DNA from 3 places in the Microbulbifer variabilis genome. Region 2 is predicted to be linked to each of the others. Evidence: predicted binding sites of a transcription regulator. Region 2 holds the regulator's gene; each other region holds the start of a gene.
The links. Region 2 encodes sigma-54, which starts transcription at its own class of promoters, with help from an activator protein. Its sites were predicted from a motif close to TGGCACANNNNTTGCNNT; they were not measured.
Positions count from the first base shown of each region.

Region 1 (3,153 bases), 260 kb from region 2:
GTTTTTTCTCGGACTATTACAGCACCCCGGAAACCTGGTCTACTCGCCATGCTGTTGCACGAGTACTCCACTCCCTCAACAGCTGGCTATACCGGCAAAGTGGAGGCAGTGTGGAAATCCAGCGGGGTTGGCTGACCACTTTCTCAGCCCTGATTTTTAAAGGTACCAGCGCCCACATGGTGCATATCGGCGATACACGTATCTACCGCCTGCGTGCTGGCAAGCTTGAGTGCCTCACGCGTGATCACAGCCACCAGCTGTCTCCTGGGCACACTTTTCTCAGTAGAGCCCTGGGAATGGATGTCCATATTGAAGTGGACTACCGCTGTGAAGCACTGCAAACCGGTGATATTTATTTACTGAGTAGCGATGGCATTCACGATTTTTTGCCAGAGACTTCTATCCAGAAAAGACTTTCTGAGTTTGACAAAACTACACCACAACAACTCATTGATGCGGCCCTAAAATCAGGTTCCAAAGATAACCTGAGTGCAGTCGTTGCCAGGGTTAATAATCTGGACTTTCCTCAATGCGACGAATTGGCAATGCACAGCCGAACGCTTCCCTTCGCTCCCGATCTGAGCCCGGGACAAAAACTCGATGGCTTTCTTATTTTGCAGGAGCTATATGCCAGCAAACGTAGCCACCTATATCTGGCCCAAGATCATGTGACTGGAGAGCTTCGCGCGTTGAAAACTCCATCGGTAAATTACTGCGATGATCCAAACTATATCGAGCGTTTTATCGCCGAAGAATGGACCGGCAGGCGAATAAATCATCCAGGGGTTATCAAGCTATACGCTCCAAGAGCCGAACGCGCTTGCCTATATCATGTTCTCGAATATATTGAGGGGCAGACGCTGCGACAGTGGATGCAACTTAACCCTCAGCCAGAAGTATCCCAGGTAAGGGAATTACTTTCTCAGCTGGTAAGTGCCCTGCGCAGCCTGCAGCGATTAGAGATTGTGCACGGCGATCTGAAGCCGGAGAATATTATGATCCGCAACAATGGTCGCCTAGTGATCATTGACCTCGGAGGGGTCGATGGGCCAGGCCTTAGAGAGCAATTACATTTCACAGAAATTGATACTCCAGGCAGTAAGAATTATGCGGCTCCTGAATTCTTTTATGGCGATAGCGCCAGCCATCGTTCGGATATTTTTTCTCTCGGAGTAATTGCCTATGAATTACTCACAGGAAAATATCCCTACCCTGAGCGCCTCGGCAATCTGCACTATCACCTCAAAAGTTATCAACAATTGCGTTATACAAATGCATATGTGCACCGCAAGGATATCCCCCACTGGATAGATAGTGCCTTGCAAAAAGCCTGTGCCCCCAACCCTAAACAAAGATACGATAGCCTATCCGAATTTATCCAGGACCTGCAGCATCCCAATCCAACCTTCAAACCTGCCCAGAACCATCCTCTACTGGAAAAAAATCCAATTTTATTCTGGCAGCTCATAGCGCTGATCCTACTGCTTTCCCACCTTCTGTATGTTTTCTAAAGCCCCCTCTTGGTTAATCCCTCATTTGCCTCTCAGTAACTTAAGATGACATTTCCCGTTTAATATTCCACAAAATTTAACTAAGCACCAATTCAGAGCAGAAAAAAGGTTTTCTGCACCAACATACCGCAAAAATTGTGGACAATAGGAGCGGATAGGCGCCATCCCTGGGATAAATACTGGCATGAAGATTGAATGTATTTAATGACCAACAAAATTATCCCCCAATTCGAGGCAACGGCGCCTGTACTCTTCGGCAGAAGAGGAGGCGCCCTTGTCATATCATTCGCCCCTCCTGCCAAGAGAATCGCTTCTAGATGGCAGGAATATCAATGACTGAAAAGACAAATAAGCAAAAGCTGGTTGTGATTGGTAACGGCATGGTCGGGCACCACTTTCTTGAGCAGCTGGCAGAAAAAAATGAAAGCACCGGTTTTATCGTCACAGTCTTTTGTGCGGAAAACAGACCTGCTTATGATCGAGTACATCTATCCGAATACTTCGCTGGGTGCAGTGCGGAAGATTTGGCTATGGGTCATATTGAGCAATATCGACAATGGGGTTTTGAGCTAGAGCTCAACAATCCGATAGCTTCCATCGATCGCGAAAAGCAAACTGTTACCACCCAGACTGGAAGCTTACATAGATATGATCAATTGGTCCTCGCTACTGGCTCCTATCCTTTTGTGCCCCCCATCCCAGGGCATCAACACGAGCGCTGCTTTGTCTACCGCACCATCGAAGATTTGAATGCGATTCGCACAGCTGCGTCTAACGCGCAAAGTGGCGTCGTTGTCGGTGGTGGCCTGCTCGGTTTGGAAGCGGCAAACGCCTTGAAAACCCTGGGGCTTGACGCCCATGTGGTGGAATTTGCTCCAGGACTGATGTCCACTCAGCTTGATGAGGGCGGCTCCAATTTACTGCAAAAAAAAATCGAGACCCTTGGCGTTACTGTACATACCAGCCGAGCTACCGAACTTATTACAGACGCTGACGGCCAGTTGCGTATGCAATTTAAAGGGGGGGACGAACTGATTACCGATATGATCGTGTTCTCTGCAGGAATTCGCCCTCAAGATGAGCTGGCAAAATCCTCAGGGCTGCAAGTCGGTGAGCGAGGAGGTATTGTCATCGACAACCGCTGTCGTACATCAGACCCCAACATTTTTGCCATCGGTGAGTGCGCTCTCTATGAGGGGCAAATTTTTGGCCTGGTGGCTCCAGGCTACAGTATGGCTCGCACCACCGTCGCACAGCTCACCGGTATGGAGACGTTTTTTAATGGTGCCGATATGAGCACTAAATTAAAACTTCTCGGTGTGCAGGTTGGCTCTATTGGCGATGCTCACGGCCGCAGCGAAGGCGCTGCAGCAATTACTTTTGTCGATGAGCAGAGCGGCGTGTACAAGCGTATGATAACCGATGCTACAGGCCAGAAACTGCTCGGCGCTGTACTGGTTGGTGATACTGGGGATTACGATACTCTTCTGCAATATCATCTCAATGATATCGACCTGCCAGAGCACCCGGAACAACTGATTCTTCCCTCAACTGACGGAGCAGAATCACTCCTTGGTGCTTCCGCTCTCCCCACTAATGCTACCGTGTGCTCCTGTTATAACGTGAGTAAAGGGCAAATTCT
Region 1 covers NZ_CP092418.1:3,895,234-3,898,386, forward strand. The annotation lists gene MJO52_RS17300 (bifunctional protein-serine/threonine kinase/phosphatase) at 1-1,511, shown strand, start outside; gene nirB (nitrite reductase large subunit NirB) at 1,844-3,153, shown strand, end outside.
Region 1: a site for sigma-54 is predicted at 1,787-1,804, ahead of nirB (nitrite reductase large subunit NirB). Genes of this name have one in related genera too.

Region 2 (3,153 bases):
GGACCTCTCAAGAGACGAGCGGCAACAACAGGCCCAAGCACTACTTGAGGAATTTAATATAACCCATATCGCGCAAAGCCTGGGTATGGCCCTCTCTGGTGGAGAACGACGCCGAGTTGAGATTGCCCGCGCTCTGGCCACCAACCCCGGCTTCGTCCTGTTGGACGAGCCCTTTGCTGGGGTAGACCCCATATCGGTGAACGATATCAAGGAGATCATCCGCCACCTGCGTGATCGCGATATTGGCGTACTAATCACAGACCATAATGTTCGCGAAACGCTGGATATCTGTGAGACCGCTTACATTGTCAGTGAAGGTCATATCATCGCTGCAGGCACGCCGGATGAGGTTCTCGCCAACCAACAGGTGCGCGAAGTTTATTTGGGACACGAATTCACTATTTGAGGCTAACCACCAATTTCTGTCCTTAAATTCTTCACTTATGACGGGAATAATCATAATTCTGGAAACATAGCACCAGCTATCACGCCAGGACCGGCACGCTTATTGCTTGTAATAGATTGAAGAGAGGGGTAGTCTGCGCCATCTTAGGACAATTTGATCGACACCCTGTCTTATCGGCCTGCGGCGCTCCACTATGAAGCAGTCTCTCCAGCTCAAGCTCGGCACACAGCTGACCATGACCCCCCAGTTGCAGCAAGCAATTCGCCTACTGCAACTCTCCACACTCGATCTGCAGCAGGAGGTCCAGGCAGCACTGGACAACAACCCAATGCTGGAAGCGGATAGCGAAGAGCAATCCGTCAAGGTGGATGAAAATCAGCCACAGTCTGAACAAACACCGGAAAACACAACACAGCCGGTAGAAGAGCGCGAACTGGCCGAGGGGGACTGGGACCAGGCAATTCCTGATGAGCTGCCCGTCGACTCGCGCTGGGATGATATCTACACCAATAACAGCGGCAGCCACGAGTTAGATTCCTCCAGCTATGAGCGTAACTCCACCTCCATCGGCCTTCAGGATCATCTACGCTGGCAGCTGAACTTGACCCCCTTATCTGAGCAGGATAAATGGATCGGTGAAAACTTAATTGATGGCATAGCCCCCAGCGGCCTCCTTGGTACTTCTGTGCAGGATGTCGCCACCTCTTTATCGATCGATGAAGATGAGGTGCTCGCGGTTCTGAAGGCTATTCAGCAGTTTGATCCCGCTGGCTGCGGGGCTCGGGATCTCAAAGAATGCCTGCAATTACAACTGCAGCAGTTGCCGCGAAATACCCCTTGGCTAAGCCAAGCGCAAAACATTATTGAGAAACACTTGGACTTACTTGGCAAAAGGGATTTTCGCCAGTTGAGTCGACGCACACGACTCACTGAAGCCCAGCTAGGCGAGGCCATTCGCCTAATCCAGACCTTAAACCCCAGTCCGGGAGAGAGCTATGGTGGGCAAGAGCCGGACTATGTAATTCCAGATATTGTCGTTTCCCGCAAAACCCTTCGCTGGCACGTAGAATTGAATGCAGAGATCACCCCAAAGATCCGTATCAATGACCACTACGCCTCCCTGGTCAAGCGTGCCGACAACTCCAGAGATAACAATTTTTTGCGGGATCACCTGCAAGAAGCACGCTGGTTTATGAAAAGCCTGCAGAGTCGCCACGAGACTTTACTGAAAGTAGCCAACTGTATTGTCGAAAAGCAGCAAGGTTTTTTTGAGGAAGGTCCGGAAGCCATGCGACCTATGGTGCTGGCAGATGTTGCTGAATCTATTGGCATGCATGAATCGACCATATCTAGGGTGACCACCCAGAAGTACATGCTCACGCCTCGCGGCGTGTTTGAGCTCAAGTATTTCTTTTCGAGCCACGTCAGCACAGACTCCGGTGAGGATGCCTCTTCAACTGCTATCCGTGCACTGATCCGCAAGCTGATTGACGCAGAGACCCCGCGCAAGCCGCTCTCAGATAACAAAATTACCCTAGAGCTCGATAAACAAGGTATTAAAGTAGCCCGCCGCACTGTGGCGAAATACCGCGAGTCAATGGGAATTCCCTCCTCCAGCGAGCGAAAACGCTTGGTCTGAAGGGGCCACTTGGGTTTCGACTCATGAGGTAGGCCAAGTCATAACCTGGCACAAATTACTACACCTTCGCAACCGAACTCCAAACTTTGAGTGTATCCTTCCATTCTGGGCCACTTCCTAGTAGGGTTGCGACCCGAAAGGAGGCTCGCCGTAATGTGATGCACCTGGTAAGGAGAAATCCATGCAGATCAATATTAGTGGTCACCACGTCGACGTTACCTCGCCAATGCGCAGCTACTGTGAGAACAAGCTGGAAAAGCTCTCAAGGCATTATGACAATATAACCAACGCGCAAGTCATCCTATCCATAGACAAGCTGATCCAGAAAGCCGAAGCCCGGGTACATATCAATGGTCACGACCTTTGCGCGGGTTCGGAAGACAAGGACATGTATGCGGCCATTGATTCGCTTACAGACAAGCTGGACCGCCAACTGAAAAAACACAAAGAGAAGTTGCAGAACCACCGCTGAACTATGACACTGGAAGCTTTACTCTCTCCCCGCCTCAGCCTTTGCCATCTGGCGGGGAGCAGCAAAAAGAAATTGCTGCTCAATATCGCCCAGGCTGTAGCCGAACAATATCCACAGCATGACTCTGACATCATATTCAACCAACTGATCGCGCGCGAGCGTCTAGGCTCCACAGGAATTGGCGAAGGTGTGGCTATCCCCCACTGCCGTCTTCCTGGATGTGAGCACCCCATTGGCGTACTTTGCACTACAGAACCCGCCATAGATTTCGACGCTATCGACCGACAGCCTGTCGATCTGCTCTTTGTCTTGCTGGTTCCTGAAGATTCGGAACAACAACATCTAGATACACTGGCAGAAATCGCTGCGCTCTTCTCTAACAGCCAGGTCCGGGACAAGTTGAGGCAGGCTGACACTAGCGACGCACTCTATGCCCTAGCTATAGACTCAGCCGCAGCAGCCTGATTCTAGCTTTGCGCTCATATCCTGGTAATCCGATTCCAGAGTCACGACTTATAAATTACCGCCAGGAATATAAACACCATTTAATCAACGATTAAATGGTATAAAGAGCTAAAAAGAGGGGGTCCCCATGCGCTTGATTATCATCAGCGGCCGCTCCGGCTCTGGTAAAAG
Region 2 covers NZ_CP092418.1:3,631,977-3,635,129, forward strand. The annotation lists gene lptB (LPS export ABC transporter ATP-binding protein) at 1-406, shown strand, start outside; gene MJO52_RS16140 (RNA polymerase factor sigma-54) at 600-2,045, shown strand; gene hpf (ribosome hibernation-promoting factor, HPF/YfiA family) at 2,227-2,517, shown strand; gene ptsN (PTS IIA-like nitrogen regulatory protein PtsN) at 2,521-2,982, shown strand; gene rapZ (RNase adapter RapZ) at 3,110-3,153, shown strand, end outside.

Region 3 (3,153 bases), 960 kb from region 2:
AATCTGTGGGCGCAATACGCCCACATTGCGGAAGCCTTCATCTAGTAAGTGAGAGGCATGTAGGCGGCTCATCACACCGCGCGCACAGTAAAGCAGGTACTCGCGCTCCTGATCCAGCTTGGCGAAGCTGTTATTGAGGCGGTAGAAGGGGATCGTCTCTACTTCGACGCCCTCTAGCTCCAGCGGGTCCATTTCTTCTTCATCCGGGTGGCGGATATCGATGATTACTGCGTTGCCGGCCTCCTCACGGATTTCCACTTCTGGTGCCTCGCCGTCCACTTCTTCGATGACCTCGTCGATATTCTGAATCGATCGGTTGCCGATGGCGCGGTCAAGAATAGTGAAGTCAAAGCGGTTTTCCTCGGATTCCACTTTCTCGATCTTGGCTCGGGTGGTGGGTTTCACCGAAATTACACCGCAGTACTCCGGCATATTTGCGGCGAACTCTTCAGTGCCGATGGCCCGTGAGGTACGGATAATATCGGTCTTATCGGTAGTAATCAGCGGTCGCAGTACCAGGGTGTTGGTGACACTATCGATTACTGACAGGTTTTTCAGGGTCTGGCTCGAAACCTGGGCGATGGCCTCACCGGTCACCACCGCATCCACTTCCAGCTCTTTCGCGATAACGTCTGCGGCGCGCAGCATCATACGCTTAAGAATTACGCCCATGTGGGAGTCGTCTACGCGCTCGAGAATTTCTGCCACCACTTCGTCGAAGGGCACGGTGACAAAACGCACCCGATGGGAGGCGCCGTATTTGTTCCACAGGTAGTAGGCCACTTCCTTAACGCCCAGTTCGTGTTGGCGCCCGCCCAGGTTGAAGAACAGGAAGTGAGTGCGGATACCGCGTTTCATGGTCAGGTAGCTGGCCACGGTGGAATCGAAACCGCCGGAGACCAGCGATAGCACCGGGTCCTGGGTGCCCAGGGGGAAGCCGCCGAGGCCGGGGTGCTGTTCCTCGATCACGTTGAGTTTGTCGTGGCGGATCTCCAGCTTGACTGTGATATCCGGGTTTTTCAGTTTCACCCCGGCCGCCCCGGTATTCTTGTTGAGGCCGCCGCCTACGTACTGTTCCACATCAAGGGATTTAAAGTCGTGGTCGCCGGTGCGCTTTACCCGCACACAAAAGGTCTTGTCCTTGAGGGCGGGGCCCCAAACAGACAGGGTCTTCTCGTACATATCGTGCAGGTCGCCCAGGGGGAACTGGCGCACGCGAGAGAAGTTGGCAATGCCGGGGGTGTGAGAGAGCACCTCTTCAATGCGGCTGCCAAGGTGGGCCACGGCGTCCGGGGCGATCACATCGATCTTTTCCCAGTCTTTGCGCACCTGGATACGGTCGTCCAGCTGGCGCAGCAGGCGCTGTAGGTTGTCCTTGAGCTGGCGCGACATACGTTTGCGCACCGGATTGCTCTTGATGGTGATCTCGGGAAAAAATTTGACGACAAAGTGCATGGGAATCCGTGGGGTACCGCATGTTGATAGAAGGTGCGGCATTATAAACTAGCCGGACGCAAGTTGGTTGTGCACTGTTTGTGAGCAAGCTGGAGTATAAATGTGCCATTGTGGTGCATTTAGTTATGGCTGCACAGCCACAATACATCTATCCTGCCCCAGTCGGCCCAGTACTGGGGCCCGCACCGGCACCAGCCGCCGCTGCGACGCCACTGCCCTAATTTGGCACACTCTTTGCTTTATTTCACGCCAGGTAAAGAGCGAATGCCAGCAGTATAGGCATAGCGACCAAATACTTTTCAAGACCTGGAGGACAGCAATGTCAGCGAAAACGCTCGGTTTGATTAATGAGAGTGAAGCTAAGTGGATAGACCTGCGCTTCACCGACACCAAGGGTAAAGAGCAGCACGTATCTGTGCCCGTGTCGGAGATTGACGACGAGTTCTTCGAAGAGGGCAAGATGTTCGATGGCTCCTCTATCGCTGGCTGGAAGGGCATTAACGAGTCCGACATGATCCTGATGCCGGATGACGATACCGCTTTCCTCGATCCCTTCACCGACGAAAGCACCGTGATTATTCGCTGTAATATCGTCGACCCGATCACTGGTCAGGGCTACGAGCGCGACCCGCGTTCTATCGCGCTGCGCGCCGAGGAATACCTGAAGTCCACCGGTCTGGGTGACACCGCACTGTTCGGCCCAGAGCCCGAGTTTTTCGTCTTCGACGATATTACCTGGGGTGCCGAAATGGGTGGCGCCTTCTACAAGATCAACTCCGAAGAGGCGGCTTGGTCTTCCGGCCATAACTTCAGTGAGGGCAATATTGGTCACCGCCCCGGTGTGAAAGGCGGTTACTTCCCGGTGCCCCCGGTTGACTCTTTGCACGATGTGCGCGCCGCTATGTGTTCCGCTATGGAGCAGATGGGTTTGCGTGTTGAAGTACACCACCACGAAGTGGGCACCGCCGGCCAGTGTGAGATCGGCGTTGCCGCCAACACCCTGACCAAGAAAGCGGATGAGGTGCAGATTCTCAAATACGCCGTACACAATGTGGCCCACGCCTACGGCAAGACCGCGACCTTTATGCCCAAGCCGCTGGTAGGCGATAACGGCTCCGGTATGCACGTGCACCAGTCCTTCACTAAGGATGGTGTTAACCAGTTTGCCGGCGATGCCTACGCGGGCCTGTCCGAGACTGCCCTGTACTACATCGGCGGTATTGTGAAGCACGCACGCGCCCTGAATGCGATCTGTAACGCATCCACCAACTCTTACAAGCGTCTGGTGCCTGGCTTCGAAGCCCCGGTTATCCTGGCGTACTCCGCGCGCAATCGCTCTGCGTCTATCCGTATCCCTTACGTGACCTCTCCTAAGGGCAAGCGTATCGAGACCCGCTTCCCGGATCCGACCGCCAACCCTTATCTGGCGTTTGCTGCGCTGTTGATGGCGGGCCTGGACGGTATCAAGAACAAGATCCACCCCGGCGATGCCGCCGACAAGGATCTCTACGATCTGCCTCCGGAAGAGTTGGCCGAGTACCCGACCGTTGCGGCGAGCCTGGAAGGCGCCCTGGATGCTCTGGATCAGGATCGTGCCTTCCTCACCGAAGGCGGTGTATTCACCGACGACGCCATCGATGCCTACATCGACCTGAAGCGCGAAGAAGTAGAGCGCTTGAACATGACCACGCACCCGGT
Region 3 covers NZ_CP092418.1:4,586,984-4,590,136, reverse strand. The annotation lists gene thiI (tRNA uracil 4-sulfurtransferase ThiI) at 1-1,455, opposite strand, end outside; gene glnA (glutamate--ammonia ligase) at 1,775-3,153, shown strand, end outside.
Region 3: a site for sigma-54 is predicted at 1,679-1,696, ahead of glnA (glutamate--ammonia ligase). Genes of this name have one in related genera too.